Regions from separate parts of the Actinoplanes sp. NPDC026670 genome, predicted to be linked through region 1. Evidence: riboswitches for the same ligand, from Rfam matches in the RefSeq annotation. Region 1 holds a riboswitch; each other region holds the start of a gene.

Region 1 (5,618 bases):
GGCAGCGTCACGAACCAGGACTCGTAGGCCGAACCCGAGATCCGGACCTTGTTCTCCGATAGCTGCTCCTCGGTCAGCCAGTCGGGGTCCTGGCCACCGGCGGCGATCAGCGTGTGGATCAGGCCGTCACCGTCGAAGGATCCGAAGTCACCGATCCGGTAGCCCTTTTCGGACAGGGCCGCGAGCAGCGCGACGGTGGACGCCGGGGTGTCCAGGCCGACCGCGTTGCCGATCCGGGAGTGCTTGGTCGGATAGGCCGACAGCATCAGCGCGATCCGCCGCTCGGCCGGCGGCACGTGCCGCAGCCGGGCGTGTGCCACCGCGATGCCGGCCACCCGCAGCGCCCGCTCCGGGTCGGCCACGTAGACCGACAGCCCGTCCTCGTCGATCTCCTTGAACGAGAACGGCACCGTGATGATCCGCCCGTCGAACTCGGGGATCGCGACCTGCGTCGCCGCGTCCAGCGGGGAGAGGCCGTCGTCGCTGGCCTCCCACGCGGCCCGCGAGCTGGTCAGGCACAGGCCCTGCAGGATCGGCACGTCCAGGTCGGCGAGCACGCCGACATCCCACGCCTCGTCGTCGCCGCCCGCGCTCGCCGTGGCCGGGCGGGTGCCGCCGGCCGCCAGCACCGTCACCACCAGCGCGTCGGCCTTGCGCAGCTCGGCCAGCAGCTCCGGCGGGGCGGTCCGCAGCGAGGCCGTGAAGATCGGCAGCGCCCGGCCGCCCTTGGCCTCGATCGCCTGGCACAGCGCCTCGACGAAGGCGGTGTTGCCGGCCATGTGGTGGGCGCGGTAGTAGAGCACCGCGACCGTCTCCCGGCCGCTGCTCTCCGCCCTCGGCAGGAGACCCCACTGCGGGGTCTCGACCGCCGGAGCGAACCCGTTGCCGGTCAGCAGCACCGTGTCGGAGAGGAAGTCGTGCAGCGACGCGAGATTTTCCGCACCGCCCTGCGCCAGGTAGGTGTGCGCGTCCGCAGCGACACCGGCCGGCACCGTGGACAGTCTCATCAACTCGGCGTCGGGCGCCTGCTCACCACCGAGGACGACGACCGGCAGACCGCTCGCGAGCAGCGCGTCGAGGCCCTCCTCCCAGGCCCGGCGGCCACCGAGGATGCGCACCACCACGAGATCGACGCCGTCGAGCAGGGCGGGCAGGTCGTCGACAGCGGTGCGGGCCGGGTTGGCCGGGCGCCACGCCGAGCCACTGGCCCGGGCGCTGAGCAGGTCGGTGTCGGACGTCGACAGCAGCAGGAACACAGCGCACTCCCCCTCGGGGTCCGCGCCCCGGGTAGACGGACATCACGGCGACCGGAGTTTCTGGCTCCCAGAGAATCCCCTGGTGACAGTGGCGGGACCGCGCCGGACTCACACCGGCTTCCTCCGCGGCGTCGCCGCTCGTTGGCCCCTAACCTTTCCGAACCCCGGTGTCCCGCGTCAAGGCGGAACGGCCGCTGTGACGCTCCCGACCCGCCGCACGACGGAGGTGAATTCCTGTCGGGGGCCCGCCGTAGTATCCGGGCCATGACTCCCCGTTGGTCGGACACCGACGCCTGTCCCGGCGCGCTGCGGCTGCACGCCGCAGCCGACGGCATGCTGGCCCGGGTCCGGCTGCCAGGGGGGCTGCTGTCCGGCGCTCAGCTGCGCTCGCTGCGCGAGCTCGCCGAGGAGTTCGGCGACGGCGGCCTGGAGCTGACCTCCCGCGCAAACCTCCAGCTCAGAGCATTACGAGAGGGCGATGCGCCGGCCTTGGCGGCCCGGTTGCGGTCGGCGGGCCTGCTGCCTTCCCAGACCCATGACAACGTACGGAACATTGCGGCCCCCCCGCTGTGCGGATCTCCCCTTCGCGCTCTCGTAGGACGGCTCGACCTCGCGCTCCAGGCTGACGCCTCGCTGGCCGCCCTGCCGGGCAAGTTCCTCTTCGCCATCGGCCAGGTCCCACTGGCCGCCGACGTGGCCGCGATCCCCGTCCCGCCCCCGGCCGGTGACGACACCGCCCCGCGTTCGGCCGATGACGACGCTGCCCCGTGTTCGGCTGGTGACGATGCTGCCCCGCGTTCGGCCGGTGACGATGCCACCCCCTGTTCGGCCGGTGACGACGCCGCCCCAGGTCCCACTAGGGCTGGTGCGGTTGTTCCCCGGCCGCGGGTGTCGGCTGACGGTGATCTGTTCGCGATTCGGCTCGGCGGGCACGACACCGGGTTGCGGGCCGGCCATGACGACGTCGTGCCTGTGCTCCTCGCCGCTGCCCACGCGTTCCTGGCGGAGCGGGAGGCGCAGCGGTCCGGCGGGGCGGTGGCCTGGCGGCTACGGGAGCTGGCCGACGGTCCGGCCCGGGTCTCGGCGCGGGTGGTGGCGGCGCTCGGTGTGACGCCCGTTCCGGTCGAGGTGGCGACACCTGCCGGCGCCCCCGAGCCAGGTGACCTGATCGGCGTGGTGCCACAGGCGGACGGGCTCTCGGCGGTCGGGGCGCTGGTGCCGCTGGGGCGGCTCGATGGCGTGCCGCTGAGGGTTCTGGAAAATGCTGACCTGCTGATCGTGACGCCCTGGCGCGGTGTGGTGGTGCCCGATCTGGCGCCGGAGGCGGCCGAGGCGTGGGCGGACCGCCTGACCGGCGCCGGGCTGGCCGTGGCGCCGGGCTCGCCGTGGTCCGGCGTGACCGCCTGCGCGGGCCGGCCGGGCTGCGCGAAATCGCTGGCCGACGTGCGAGCCGACGCCACCACGGCAGCCCGTTTCATCGCCGGCCTCCCGGTGCACTGGGTGGGGTGCGCCCGCGCGTGCGGCAGCCCGGCGTTCCCGCACGTGCGCGCCGAGGCGACCGCCGACGGCTACCTGATCACCCACCGTCCGGCCGATGACGAAGAGCCGGGTGTCCACGTCCCCGCCGCCGTCCGGCAGCCGGCGGTGCCCGCAGGCCGGTCCCCGGTCGATGATCGCGGCCCGGTCGGACCATCGACCCCGAGCCCGCGACCAGCGAGGATCAGCGTCCTCACACCGGCCACGACAGCAGCGGACGACCGGCAGGCCGCTACCGCAGCGGACGGCAGGTTGGTCGCTACCGCAGCGGACGACAGGCCGGTCGCTGCCACGGCGGACGGCCGACCGGTTGCTACCGCGGCGAACGGCCGACCGGTCGCTGCCACGGCGAACGACCAACCGGTCGCTACCACGGCGAACGACCAACCGGTCGCTACCACGGCGAACGGCAGGCTGGAGCACGCGGCGGGGGTAGATCGGCTGGCAGATGCGATAGCGGTGGCGAGGGGATCCTGAGCGATGGAGTACGTGCGTGACGGCGCGGAGATCTACCGGCGATCCTTCGCCACGATCCGGGCCGAGGCTGACCTGTCGGGGCTGCCGGAGGACGTGTCACGTGTGGTGGTCCGGATGATCCACGCCTGCGGGATGGTGGATCTGGTGGAGGATGTCCGGTTCAGTCCGGGGGTGGTGACCGCGGCGCGGAAGGCTCTGCTCGGTGGCGCGCCGATCCTGTGCGACGCCGAGATGGTCGCGTCCGGGGTGACCCGGTCCCGGCTGCCGGCCGCCAACGATGTGGTCTGCACGCTGCGTGACCCCGCGGTTCCGGGGCTGGCGGCGGAGATCGGCAACACCCGCAGCGCGGCCGCGATGGACCTCTGGGGTGACCGGCTGGACGGCGCCGTGGTGGCGATCGGCAATGCGCCGACCGCGCTGTTCCGGCTGCTGGAGATGGTCGAGGCGGGCGCGCCCCGGCCGGCCGCGGTGATCGGGATCCCGGTCGGGTTCATCGGCGCGGCCGAGTCGAAGGAGGCGCTGGCCGAGTCGGGCCTGGAGTATCTGATCGTGCGCGGCCGCCGGGGTGGCAGCGCCATCACCGCCGCCGCGGTGAACGCCCTGGCCTCAGAAGCCGAGTAGAGCCGAGTAGAGCCGAGCAAGCCGAGCAGAGCCGGACGAGCCGAGCAAGGCCGAACAAACCGGCCAAGGCCGAACGAGGCCGAACCCGGCCGAGTAAGACCGGACCGACATCCCCCTCTGGTTGAACGGCCGGAGAACCCACGCAAGGACTTCGATGACTGACGACGCAGCCCGCGGCGACACCGCGGCGGCGATTCCCTCGCAGGTGACGGCCCCGACCGGGCGGCTCTTCGGGGTGGGCCTGGGCCCCGGCGACCCGGAGCTGGTGACGGTCAAGGCGGCGCGGCTGATCGGCTCGGCCGACGTGGTGGCGTACCACGCGGCGCGGCACGGGCGCAGCAACGCCCGCGCGATCGCCGCCGGCTACCTGCGGGAGGGCCAGATCGAGGAGGCCCTGATCTACCCGGTGACCACCGAGACGACCGATCATCCGGGCGGCTATCAGGGCGCCATCGACGAGTTCTACGCGGCGTCGGCGGCCCGGCTGGCCGCGCACCTGGACGCCGGGCGGGACGTGGTGGTGCTGGCCGAGGGCGACCCGTTCTTCTACGGCTCCTACATGCACATGCACAAACGGCTCTCCGGGCGGTACGAGACCGCGGTGGTCCCGGGGGTGACCTCGGTGAGCGCCGCCTCGGCGGTGCTGGGCCGGCCGCTGATGGAACGGGACGAGGTGCTGACCGTCCTGCCCGGCACCCTGGAGCCGAAGGAACTGGCCGCCCGGCTGGCTGCCACCGACTCGGCCGCAGTGATGAAGCTGGGCCGCACCTTCGAAGGGGTCCGGGAGGCGCTGGATCAGGCCGGCCGTCTTGACGACGCCTGGTATGTGGAACGCGCCACCACTGATCGGGAACGGTCGGGCCCGTTGCGCGACGTCGATCCGGCGACCGTGCCGTACTTCTCGCTGGCCCTGCTGCCGAGCCCGGCCGCCACCGCGTTCACGGCCGGGACCGAAGCGGCGGACGCCGAAGCAGCCGGTAGCGAAGCGGCGGACACCGAAGCCGCCGGGACCGAAGGCGCGGGGGCCGAAGCAGCCAGGACCGAAGCCGCAGACGCCGAAGCCGCCGGGGCCGGGGCCGCGGGTCTGGACGTCGTCCTCACGCCGCCCGCCCGGACCGTGGGTCGGCAGACCGGCATGGTCAGCCTGGAGGAGGCGAACGCGACGGCGCTGAGCCGGATCGCGACCGCCGGCCGGGCCGGCCAGGTAACCGTGGTCGGTCTGGGTCCGGGCAGCCGCCACTGGCTGACCCCCGAGGCGCAGGAGGCGCTGGCCGACGCCGACGATCTGGTCGGCTACGGGCCCTATGTGGACCGGGTTCCGCCGAACCCGCGTCAGAACCGCCACCCCTCGGACAACCGGGTCGAGGCGGAGCGGGCCGCATTCGCGCTGGACCTGGCGAAACGTGGCCGCCGGGTGGCGGTCGTGTCCTCCGGTGACCCGGGGGTCTTCGCGATGGCCGCCGCCGTCCTGGAGGTGGCCGAGGACCCGCAGTGGCTGGACGTCCCGGTGCGGATCCTGCCCGGCCTGACCGCGGCGCAGGCGGTGGCGAGCCGGGCCGGCGCGCCGCTCGGGCACGACTTCTGCATCCTGTCGCTCTCCGACCGGCTCAAACCGTGGTCGGTGATCGAGTCCCGGCTGCGGGCCGCGGCGGTCGCCGATCTGGTGATCGCGGTCTACAACCCGGCGTCGAAGACCCGCCGGGAGCAGTTGGTCCGAGCTCTGGAGCT
Region 2 (5,618 bases), on a different contig from region 1:
AGGGTTTCGTGAACACCGCGTCGACCAAGTCGGCGATCACTTACATCGACGGTGACCAGGGGATCCTGCGCTACCGCGGATACCCGATCGAGCAGCTCGCCGAGAAGAGCACGTTCCTCGAGGTGTCCTACCTCCTGATGAACGGCGAGTTGCCGACCGCGCCGCAGCTGCAGGACTTCGCCGACAAGATCCGCGTGCACACGCTGCTGCAGGAGGAGATGCGCACGTTCTTCTCCAGCTTCCCGCGTAACGCGCACCCGATGTCGGTGCTCTCGTCGGCGGTCACCGCGCTGTCCACCTTCTACCAGGACGCGCTCGACCCGCTCGACTCCGAGCAGGTCGATATCTCCGCAATCCGCCTGATGGCGAAACTTCCGACGATCGCGGCGTACACCTACAAGAAGTCCATCGGCCACCCGCTGCCGTACCCGGACAACTCTCTCGACTACGTCGAGAACTTCCTGCGCCTGACGTTCGGCCTGCCGACCGTCCAGTACAACGTCGACCCCAAGGTCGCCAAGATCCTGGACATGCTGTTCATCCTGCACGCCGACCACGAGCAGAACTGCTCGACCTCGTCGGTGCGCCTGGTGGGCTCCTCGCAGGCCAACCTGTTCGCGTCCATCTCGGCCGGCATCGGCGCGCTCTCCGGTCCGCTGCACGGCGGCGCCAACGCGGCGGTCCTCGAGATGCTCGAGCAGATCCGCAAGGACGGCGGAGACGTCAACTCGTTCGTCACGCGAGTGAAGAACAAGGAAAAGGGCGTCAAGCTCATGGGCTTCGGCCACCGGGTCTACAAGAATTACGACCCGCGCGCCGCCATCGTCAAGAAGGCCGCCCAGGAGATGCTGTCGACTCTCGACAAGCCCGACCCGCTGCTGGAGATCGCGTTCAAGCTCGAGGAGATCGCGCTCTCCGACGAGTACTTCATTTCCCGCAAGCTGTACCCGAACGTCGATTTCTACACCGGCCTGATCTACAAGGCCATGAATTTCCCGACCGACATGTTCACGGTCCTGTTCGCGATCGGCCGGCTCCCCGGCTGGATCGCCCAGTACCGCGAGATGATCGCCGACCCGGCCAACAAGATCGGCCGCCCGCGGCAGATCTACACCGGTTCGCCGGTCCGGGATTTCGTCCCGGTCGAGCAGCGCTGACCGATTTCGTTCCACTGACGCCCCGCCGGTCGCTTCCGGCGGGGCGTTTGCTTGCGGTCACCACCGCGGATTCGGTACGCCGTCCGCCCGGCCGCCCTCGCCGTCGCCCGGCCGGAGTGCCGTCCGCCCTGGCCGTGGCCGGGCCGCAGGGCTTGATCGGGCCGCCGGGCCTGGCCGGGCTGCGAGGGCTTGATCAGGCGGCCGGGCTTGATCGGGCGTCCCGCCGGGCATGAAAGGCTCGCAGGGCAGCCTGTTCGGCGGGAGGAGACGCATGGACGTCGTGATCGGCATCGACACCGGGACCACCTCGACCAAGGGGATAGCCGCCGGTCCGGACGGCGAGATCCGCGCCCTGACCAGCGTCCACTACCCGCTGTCGGTGCCCGGCCCGGGCCGCGCCGAGCTCGACCCGGCCGCCCTGACCGGCGCCGCGATCAAGGCGCTCACCGACGTCGCCGCCGAGTGCCGTGCGAAAGGCGACCGGGTGATCGCCATCGGGCTCAGCTCGTTCCTGCACGCCCTGGTCCCGATGGACGGCAACGGCAAGCCGCTCGGCCCGGTCGTGACCTGGGCCGACAACCGGGCCGCCGCCCAGTGCGAACGGATCGTCGCCGACGGCCGGGCCCGGCAGCTGCAGGCCCGCACCGGCACCCCGGTGCACCCGATGTCCCCGCTCACCAAGCTCGCCTGGTGGACCGGCGAGGACCCGGGCACGCTGCGCGCCACCGCCCGCTGGGGTGGCGTCAAGGAACTGGTCGTGGCCGCGCTGACCGGTGGCCCGTTCCTCGTCGACCTGTCGATCGCCTCCGGCACCGGCCTCTACGACATCCACGCCCGGCGCTGGGACGACGAGGCCCTGCGGATCGCCGGGGTCCGCCCGGAACAGCTCGCCGAGGTCGTCCCGACCACACACCTCCTGCGGCTGGACGCCGGGGTCGCCGCCGCCGCGGGGCTGCCGGCCGGGACTCCGCTGGTCATCGGCGCCGCCGACGGGCCGCTCGCCAACCTCGGGGTCGGCGCCACCCCGCCCGGAGTCGGAGCGGTGTCGCTCGGCACCAGCGGCGCGCTGCGTACCGTCGTCGCCGCCCCGACCGGCGACGAAGCCGGCCGTCTCTTCTGCTACGCCCTCACCGAGGACCGCTGGGTGATCGGCGGCGCGGTCAACAACGCCGGCTCGGTGGTCAGGTGGGCCGGCCAGACGTTCCTGCCCGACGAGGGCGACGGCGAGGGCGCCGACGACCGGGACGCCCGGCTGCTCGACGAGGCGGCCGGGATCGTCGCCGGCAGCGAGGGGCTGCTCTGCCTGCCCTACCTGCTCGGCGAACGCGCGCCCTGGTGGCGGCCCGGCCTGCGCGGCGGCTACCTCGGGCTGCGCCGCGAACACGGTCGCCCGCACCTGGTCCGGGCCGCCGTCGAAGGCGTCTGCCAGCAGCTGGCCCTGGTCCGGGACTCGTTCGAGGCCGAGGGCAACCCGCTGACCGAGATCCGGGCCACCGGCGGTGCGGCCGCCTCGAAACTGTGGATCGGCGTGCTCGCGTCCGCCCTCGACCTGCCGGTGACGGTCGCCGACGTGCCCGAGGGCACCGCGCTCGGCGCCTGCCTCCTGGCCCGGCACGCCCTCGGCGACCTGCCCGACCTGGACCACGCCGCCGCCCTGGTGCCGACCGGCGCACCGACCCGGCCCGACCCGCAGGACGCCGACCTCTACCGCCGCCTTCGGCCCCTGGTGGAGAAGTCCGCCCTCGCCGTCCTGGACGTCGTCACCGAACTCGACAAGCTGGCCCCCGAACCCCTCCCCGGCACCGAGAAGGCGGTCCGCAACTGAACCCGCCGGACGGCCGGGAATCTCGCGTGCAACATTCTCCGGCGCCGCCGCCGGTGGCGGGCCCGCCGTGACGGACCCCGCGTTGACGGGTCACCGGCCGGTAGGAAAGAGTGACCGGCGAGCGGTAAGCGGAGGAACCCGGTGCGAATCCGGGACGGTCCCGCCACTGTGACCGGACACCGATTCCGGGAGCCAGGAACTCCGGCCGCTCGTGACAACCGACGCGCGGGCGTGGACACCCGCCGGAAGGGATCCTGGTGACGACTCCGTACCCGTTCTCGGCCGTGGTGGGCCTCGACGACCTGCGCCTGGCACTGCTGCTGACCTCGGTGTCACCGGCCGTCGGCGGAGTGCTCGTCCGAGGCGAGAAAGGCACCGCCAAGAGCACCGTGGTCCGCGCCCTGGCCGGCCTGTTGCCGCAGGTGGAGGTCGTGCACGGCTGCCGGTTCGCCTGTGACCCGGCAGCGCCCGACCCCGGCTGCCCCGACGGCCCGCACACACCGGGCGGGCCGTCGGCGGCGCGGGCCGCGAACCTCGTCGAGCTGCCGGTCGGCGCCACCGAGGACCGGGTCGTCGGCACCCTCGACCTCCAGCGGGCGCTCAACGACGGCGTCAAGGCGTACGAGCCGGGCCTGCTCGCCGCCGCCCACCGCGGGCTGCTCTACGTCGACGAGGTCAACCTGCTCCCCGACCACCTCGTCGACCTGCTCCTCGACGCGGCCGCGATGGGCCGGGCCCACGTCGAACGCGACGGCGTCTCGGTCAAACACGCCGCCCGGTTCCTGCTGGTCGGCACCATGAACCCGGAGGAGGGCGAGCCCCGCCCCCAGCTCGTCGACCGGTTCGGCCTGGTCGTCACGGTCGCCGCGCCCCGCGACGCGGTCCAGCGGGCCGAGGTGGTCCGGCGGCGGCTCGCCTACGAGGCCGGCCCGGACGCGTTCGCCGCCCGGTTCGCCGCCGACGAACGTGAATACGCCACCCGGATCGCCGCCGCCCGCGCCCAGCTGCCGTCGGTCCGGCTCCCCGACGCCGAACTCGACCGCATCGCCCGGGTCTGCCTCGCCTACGGCGTCGACGGCATGCGCGCCGACATCGTCGTCGCCCGCTGCGCCGTGGCCCTGGCCGCCTGGCACGGCCGCGACCGGGTCACCGCCGGCGACGTGGCCGACGCCGCCCGGCTCGCCCTGCCACACCGCCGCCGCACCGACCCGCTCGACCCGCCCGGCACCGACGAGCAGAAACTCGACGAGGCCCTGGCCGAAGCCGAACGCCAGGCCGAACAGGACCGCGCCGCCGGTTCCGCCGACTCCGCCGCCGACTCCTCCGGCGAGGACGAGGACGACGAGGACCCGGACCCGGACGGACCAGGCGGTGGTGACGGCCCGCGGGACGGCGGCCCTTCTGACGGTACGGACGTCGCGTCCCCTGATCAGGCCGGCCCTTCCGGCGCCCCGCCCTCCGGTCCTTCGCCCGCCGGCTCCCGGTCCTCGGCCGAGGCCCCGTCCGGCGAGTTCGACCCGTCCGAAGCCCCGCAGTCTCCGGACGGCGCCCCCGGCCGGCCCGGCGCGATCGTTGCGGCCGGCCCGGCCTACCGCCCCCGCACGCTGCGCATCTCGGCCCGCGGCGAGGGCGGCCACACCGGCCGTCGCTCACCGGCTTTCGCCCGCCGCGGCCGGGTGGTGGGAAGCCGCCCCCCACAGGGCAAACTCGCCGGAGCCCCACATCTGTTCGCCACCCTGCGGGCTGCCCTGGACCGGGCGGCCCTGGACCAGACCGCTGTTGATCAGGCGATGCGGGGGATCCGGGTGCTGCCGCGGGACCTGCGGGAGTCGGTCCATGTCGGGCGGGAGGCCAACCTCGTGCTCTTCGTGGTGGACGCCTCCGGTTCGATGGCCGCGCGCAAGCGGATGACCCTGGTCAAGACGGCCGTGCTGTCCCTGTTGCGGGACGCCTACCAGCGGCGGGACCGGATCGGGATGATCACTTTCCGGGGCGCGGAAGCCGACGTCGTGCTCCCACCGACCTCCAGCCACGAGGTGGGCGTCCAGCGGCTGGCCGCACTGCGCACCGGCGGCCGGACCCCGCTCGCCGCCGGCCTGCGCGCGGCCGCCACCACGATCGCCACCGAACGCCGCCGCGACCCCCGCCGCCGCCCGCTGCTGATCATCGTCACCGACGGCCGGGCGACCAGCGGCCCGGACCCGCTACGCGTGGCCCCGTTGCTCTCCGGTGTGGCCACGGTGGTGGTCGACTGCGAGTCCGGCCCGATCCGTCTGGGCCTGGCCCGCAAACTGGCCGCCGCCCTGGCCGCCGACGTGATGCCGCTGGACCACCTGGAAGCCGCCACCACCCGCCGTTCCGCGCCCAGCCCGGCTCCGGCCACCGACCGCGCCTACCGGCGCGCCGCGTGACACCCCCAGCCACCCCGAGCTCACCGTCCCCCCTCCCGCGAGCCGTCGCTCACGCGGGTTTTGCGGGTGTGATGACCGTTGTGGGCGACGGCTGGCGGTCGGGTTTCGGTTGTCGGTCCGCGAGCCGTCGCTCACGTGGGTTTTGCGGGTGTGATGACCGTTGTGGGCGACGGCTGGCGGTCTGGGGTGACGGTGAGTGCCGGTGGAGGGTGAGGGGCGGGAGCC
Region 3 (5,618 bases), on a different contig from region 1:
GGCGACCAGCAGCACCCGGCGGTTCATGACTGCGGCGGCCGGAACGCGATGACCGGCCGCCCCTCGGTCAGGTGCACGTCGGCGTCGACCCGGTAGACGTCGGCGAGCAGACGAGCGGTCAGCACCTCGGCAGGCGGGCCGGTGACGACGACCCGGCCGGCGTCGAGGACCACCACGACGTCACAGAACATCGCTGCCAGGTTGAGATCGTGCAGGGCCGCGAGGGTGGTGACGCGGCTTCGGCGTACCAGATGAAGCAGTTGAAGTTGATGTCCGATGTCGAGGTGGTTGGTGGGTTCGTCGAGCAGCAGCAGCTCGGGTTCCTGGGCCAGCGCCCGGGCGAGCTGGGCGCGCTGGCGCTCACCGCCGGACAGGGTGTGCCAGCGGCGGTGTTCGTAGCCGGTCAGGTCGACGCGGGCCAGGGCCTCGGCGGCGACGGTGTGGTCGGCGGTGGTGCCCGACCAGCGGGAGGCGCGGTGCGGGATGCGACCGAGCAGCACCACGTCGGCCACGGTCAGGTCGAGGTCGGTGTCGGCGTGCTGGGCCAGCAGCGCGATCCGCCGGGCCACAGCCGGGCGGCGCAGACCGGCCACGTCGTCGCCGCCGATCGTGACCTGCCCGCTGTCGGGGCGGATCAGGCCGGCGGCGACGCGCAGCAGGGTGGTCTTGCCGGAGCCGTTCGGGCCGAGCAGCCCGACCAGGCTGCCCGCCGCGACCGTGCAGGTGACCTCGCCGAGGATGCGGGCGGCCGCGGCCGTCCAGGTGATGCCGGTGACGTCGAGCATCAGCCGCGGACCTCCCGCCGGCGCAGCAGGAACATGAACGCGGGCACGCCGAGCAGCGCGGTCAGCACCCCGACCGGGAGTTCCCGCGGTTCGAAGACGGTGCGGGCGGCGGTGTCGACCCAGATCAGGAAGATCGCCCCGGCCGGGACCACGACCGGCAGCAGCAGCCGGTGGTCGGGGCCGGTGAACATCCGCACGGCGTGCGGCAGGATCAGCCCGACGAAACCGATCGCCCCGCTCACCGCGACCAGCACGGCGGTCAGCAGGGCGGCCGCGACCAGCAGCAACCAGCGGGTCCGGGTGACGTCGACACCCAGCGTGGCGGCGGCCTCCTCCCCGAAGGCGAACGCGTTCAGCGTCCGGGCATGCCCGAGAATCAACATCAACACCAGGATCAGCGCGGGTACGGACCACCCGATCGCGCTCCAGCCGGAGCGGGCCAGCGAACCGGACAGCCAGAACGTGATGCTCTGCGTGGCGTGCGGATCGGCCACCCAGATGATCACGAACGAGGTCAGCGCCGCACACAGCTGCGCGATCGCCACCCCGGTCAGCACCACCCGGGTCGGGTTGAGCGCGGCCCGCCGCCCGGCCAGCGCCACCACGATCGTGAACGCGGCCAGCGCCCCGGCGAACGCGCCACCACCGACGGCCACCATCCCGGCGCCGAACCCGGCCACGATCACCAGCACCGCGCCCAGCGCCGCACCGGACGACACCCCGAGCAGGTACGGGTCGGCGAGCGGGTTTCGGGTGGCGGTCTGCATGACCGCCCCGGCCGCCGCCAGCCCGGCGCCGACGACCGCGGCACCGAGCACGCGCGGGAGCCGCAGGTCCCAGACGATGTGGGCGCGCAACACCGACACCCCGGCATCGCCCACGCCGAGATGCTCGCCGATGACCGCCCACACCGTGCCGATGGAGAGGTCCGCCGGACCGACCGTGACCGCCGCACCCACCGACGCCGCCAGGACGGCCGTGAGCACCAGCAGGGCCACGGCCGTCCGGCCGGTGCGCGCCGCGACGGCGGTCAGCTTCCCGCCTTCGGCGGCAGCCCGGCGATCCCCTGGGCCAGGGCCTCCACACCGAGGACGTTGCGGACGCCGGCGGTGGTGGACGAGAACGGGATCACCACATAGCGCTGCTGCTGGACCGCGGGCAGGTCCTTGAGGGTGGCGTGCCCGGCCAGGAAGGTCTTCTTCGCCTCGGCCGGATCCCAGCTCGCGTCGATCAGCACGATGACGTCGGGGTCACGGTCGGCGACAGTCTCCCAGCTGCTGTCGGCCCAGCTGCCGGTCACGTCGGCGAACACGTTGGTCACCCCGGCGGCCTCCATGACCATGTTGGGGCCGCCGCAGCAGGCGCCGACACTGGGCGCGTCCGTGCCGCCGTCCCACCACATCACCCGGGTACCCTTGCCGCTGCCGGCCGCCTTGGTGATGCGTGCCTGCTGGTCGGCGATCAGCGTCTCGGCGCGGCCGGTGACGCCGAAGATCGCGGCGATCTCGCGGATCTCGCCGAACACGTCGGCGATGCCGAGCTTGGCCGGGCGGGTCTCCTTCGGGCAGCCCGCCGGGGAGATGTACGTGCCGACACCGAGCTTCTGCAACTCGGCCCGGTCCCCCACCCCTTCGTCGCTGAAGGCGCTGTTGAAGGAGGCGTAGACGAAGTCCGGTTCGGCTTCGAGCAGCTTCTCCCTGCTCGGATACTCCTTGGCCAGCACCGGCACCTTCGCGTAGGCGCCGGCGTAGGCGGGCAGGATCGCGTCGTCGAGGTAGGCGGTGCCGATCATCCGGTCCTGCAAACCCAGGGCCAGCATGATCTCGGTGGCCGGCTGGTTCATCGTCACCACCTTCGCCGGCGGCGCGGTGACGGTGACCGGCGTGCCGCAATTGGTGATCGCGACGGGGCCGGCCGATGCGCTCGGTGACGCGACCGGCTCAGCCGGGCCGGAGCAGCCGGTGAGCACGACGGCGAACAGGGACAACGGCGCGGCAACGCGCCAGGGCATGGGGAACCGCACAGCGGGACCGCCTTCCAGCACCTCGTGGACGGAGTCGTACGTCTGCCGTGGCCGGTCTCCTGGCTGACGGGAGGTGCAGTCGGCGGCCGGCCTTCCCAGGCATTGAGCCCAGTGACCTCGCGAGGACGAGGGCCGTCGACTTCCCGAACACAGTGGCGAGGGCCGCGCCGGCATCGAACCGGCTTCCCGAGCACCACGGCTGGTGTCGACGATCCTAAACACGCCCGGAACCGGGCCGCCAGGCAGGCGGGCGGTTGTGCCGCCGTTCGATGCGCGACTAGGTTGAGGCTGCCATCTGCGGTGACGTGAGGGAAACCGGTGTGAGTCCGGTGCGGTCGCGCCACTGTGACCGGCTTGCTTCGGCGGGCCGGGAGTCAGAGAACTCGCTCACCGCAGGCCCCACGAACGGGACGCGTCATCCCGTAGGAGGTTCGAGGACCCATGTCCGAGCTCATGCACGACGGCCGGCACCTGCTGGGTGTGCCATGTCACTGACCACGACCGGCCACAATTACATTTCGCTGCTGCTGCGCGGCCTGCTCGCGGGCCTGATCGCCGGCCTGCTGGCCGGGGCGTTCGCCTACACGTTCGGCGAGACCCACATCGACGCGGCGATCGCCATCGAAAAGGCCGCCGCGCCGCCGGCCGAGCCGGGCGCCGTCGAGGAGGAGCCGCTGGTCAGCCGGGAGGGCCAGAAGGCCGGCCTGGTGCTGGCCACCACCCTGTACGGCATCGCGATGGGTGGCATCCTGGCGACCGCGTTCACGCTGCTGCGCCGCCGTCTGCGGACCCCCAGCGACAGCCGGGCCGCGTTCTCGCTGGCCGGGGCCGCGCTGGCCGGGATCGTGGTGGTGCCGTTCCTGAAGTATCCGCCGAACCCGCCGGCCGTCGGTGATCCGGAGACCATCGGCCAGCGGACCTGGAGTTACCTGGCGGTGCTGGTACTCGGCCTGGTCGCGGTGTGGGCGTCGGTGATCGCCGCCCGCACCCAGACCGTCGAGTGGCGCCGGGCGGCCGCCGGTGTGGTCGCGTTCCTGGTCGTCGTGTCGATCGCGTACCTGCTGCTGCCGGACATCAACGAGGTTCCGGAAACCTTCCCGGCGAGCCTGCTGTGGGACTTCCGGATCACGTCGCTGGGTGTGCAGACAGTCCTGTGGACGGTCCTCGGCATCGCCTTCGGCGCGCTGGTCACACCGCGCGGCGCCCCCGCACGGCCGGTCGCCGCTGAGGAGACCGCCGCAGCGTGAGCTGCACGAAAGGCCGGGGCTCGTGGAGTCCCGGCCATTCGCCTGTCCGGCCGCGCGCGGTCCACTACTCGACCTCAGCGTCCCGACCCGTGCCGGCGCTGCCCTGGTGAAGCTGATAGGCGTGTTCGATCAGCGTTGCGACTTGTTCTCGTGACAGTCGGCTCGCAGCGGCCCTGAGGAAGATCAACTCCCGATGCAGGGGGTGCTGCTTGCGCGGTTCAACGTCCGTCACGGAAAGGCCGGCGATCACCAGCAGGTCGTTCGGGGACATTCCCAGGGCCGGCGCGATCTGCCGAAGGATCCTCGGCCGGGGTGGGTCACCGTGCAGCAGCCGGCCGACGTCGGCATGAGCCAGGCCGGCCGCAACGCAGAGGCCGTGGACGGTCAGACGGCGGTTGGCCATCAGGCCGCGCAGGACGTCTCCGAATTCGACCTCCATGTCAGCGGGACCGCCGATGACGGCGTGTGCCCGACATGGCCGCGGGGCAGGTCCGTCGGTTCATCCAGGGATCCTGCCCATGGCGCGCTGCTGGGCGACATCGGCTGGAGCGATCCGTTCCAGGATGCGCACCATGGCGTCGAGCTGCGACTTCAACTGGTTCACCGCCTGTCCCGGTGACAACGACTCGACCTGCCCGTACGCCTCGGCCACCGAGTCGGCGCCCGGTGCGTTGTCACCCAGCGCGATGCGAATCTGGGCGAGCAGTCGTAGCGAGTTGGCCAGTTCGTAGAGCGACACGCCGTCACTCGGGTCGCGCAGCCGCCGGCGTAGACCCACGGCCTCGGTGGCGGTTGCGGCGAGGTTCTCCAGGGACTGCCGGGTGGGTTCGGGTGCCTCCGGCGCGGCCAGCATCCGAAGCCCGGCAGCGGTCCAGTTGTGCAGCACGGTGCTCCGCGCACGCAGCAACGCCGGTTCCGTGCCGTCGCCGGACCACTGCTCGGCCTCCATGAGCAGATCGAGCCCGGCGTCGGTGAGTCCCGTCGCGAAGAAGATCTCGGCGACGTCGGCGGCCATGACGACGACCCCGGCGATGACCTGCTCATCGGCGTCGCCGGCCAGCAGCGCACGCCCCAACTCCAGAGCCTGCCGGCCGGCCCGTAGCGCGGCCACCGCGTCGGTGCCCATCTGCAGCACCACCGCGAGACGCCACGCGGCCCGGAACAGAGTTCGATCGAGGCCGCCCGGCGCAGTGGCGGACTCGTCGCGAAGCCTGGTGAGAGTGGCGATCACACCGTTCAGCATCTCCGCCGATGCCTCACGCCGGCCCTGCCTGCTGAGAGCGATCGCCTTGTCGATCAGCACCTCCGCCTGCGCGACGGGGTCATCGGTCGCGGCGGGCGACACCGGCGAGGTCTCCGGAAATCCCATTGCGGCGGCGATCACCCGGGCGCGCTGTTCGGCGGACAAGGCGTCGTCGGTACGGCCTTCGCTGCCGGCCACCCGCGCCTTGACCAGAACGCGAACAACAACGCGGCCTGAATACGTCGCGGCTGGTCGGCGAAACGCAACAGCTTCTCGACCGCTGTCCGGGCCTCCACTCCGGCTTGCGGGGCACGGTCGGT

What was found. A riboswitch is a leader RNA that binds a small molecule or an ion and turns the genes downstream of it on or off. The one in region 1 is predicted to bind cobalamin.
Region 2: linked by a shared signal. The riboswitch ahead of AB0E94_RS47940 (VWA domain-containing protein) and the one ahead of cobN (cobaltochelatase subunit CobN) in region 1 are both predicted to bind cobalamin.
Region 3: linked by a shared signal. The riboswitch ahead of AB0E94_RS28915 (ABC transporter substrate-binding protein) and the one ahead of cobN (cobaltochelatase subunit CobN) in region 1 are both predicted to bind cobalamin.

The regions. Positions count from the first base shown of each region.
Region 1 is NZ_JBEZXU010000011.1:144,371-149,988, forward strand. It holds gene cobN (cobaltochelatase subunit CobN) at 1-1,256, opposite strand, end outside; cobalamin riboswitch at 1,290-1,412, opposite strand; gene AB0E94_RS13705 (nitrite/sulfite reductase) at 1,521-3,269, shown strand; gene AB0E94_RS13710 (precorrin-8X methylmutase) at 3,273-3,890, shown strand; gene AB0E94_RS13715 (precorrin-2 C(20)-methyltransferase) at 4,045-5,618, shown strand, end outside.
Region 2 is NZ_JBEZXU010000093.1:22,795-28,412, forward strand. It holds gene AB0E94_RS47930 (citrate synthase) at 1-1,157, shown strand, start outside; gene AB0E94_RS47935 (gluconokinase) at 1,429-2,982, shown strand; cobalamin riboswitch at 3,088-3,207, shown strand; gene AB0E94_RS47940 (VWA domain-containing protein) at 3,240-5,393, shown strand.
Region 3 is NZ_JBEZXU010000032.1:96,663-102,280, forward strand. It holds gene AB0E94_RS28900 ((2Fe-2S) ferredoxin domain-containing protein) at 1-27, opposite strand, end outside; gene AB0E94_RS28905 (ABC transporter ATP-binding protein) at 24-785, opposite strand; gene AB0E94_RS28910 (iron chelate uptake ABC transporter family permease subunit) at 785-1,783, opposite strand; gene AB0E94_RS28915 (ABC transporter substrate-binding protein) at 1,816-2,796, opposite strand; cobalamin riboswitch at 2,840-3,021, opposite strand; cobalamin riboswitch at 3,075-3,215, shown strand; gene AB0E94_RS28920 (CbtA family protein) at 3,294-4,055, shown strand; gene AB0E94_RS28925 (helix-turn-helix transcriptional regulator) at 4,120-4,494, opposite strand; gene AB0E94_RS28930 (hypothetical protein) at 4,555-5,463, opposite strand; gene AB0E94_RS28935 (hypothetical protein) at 5,436-5,618, opposite strand, start outside.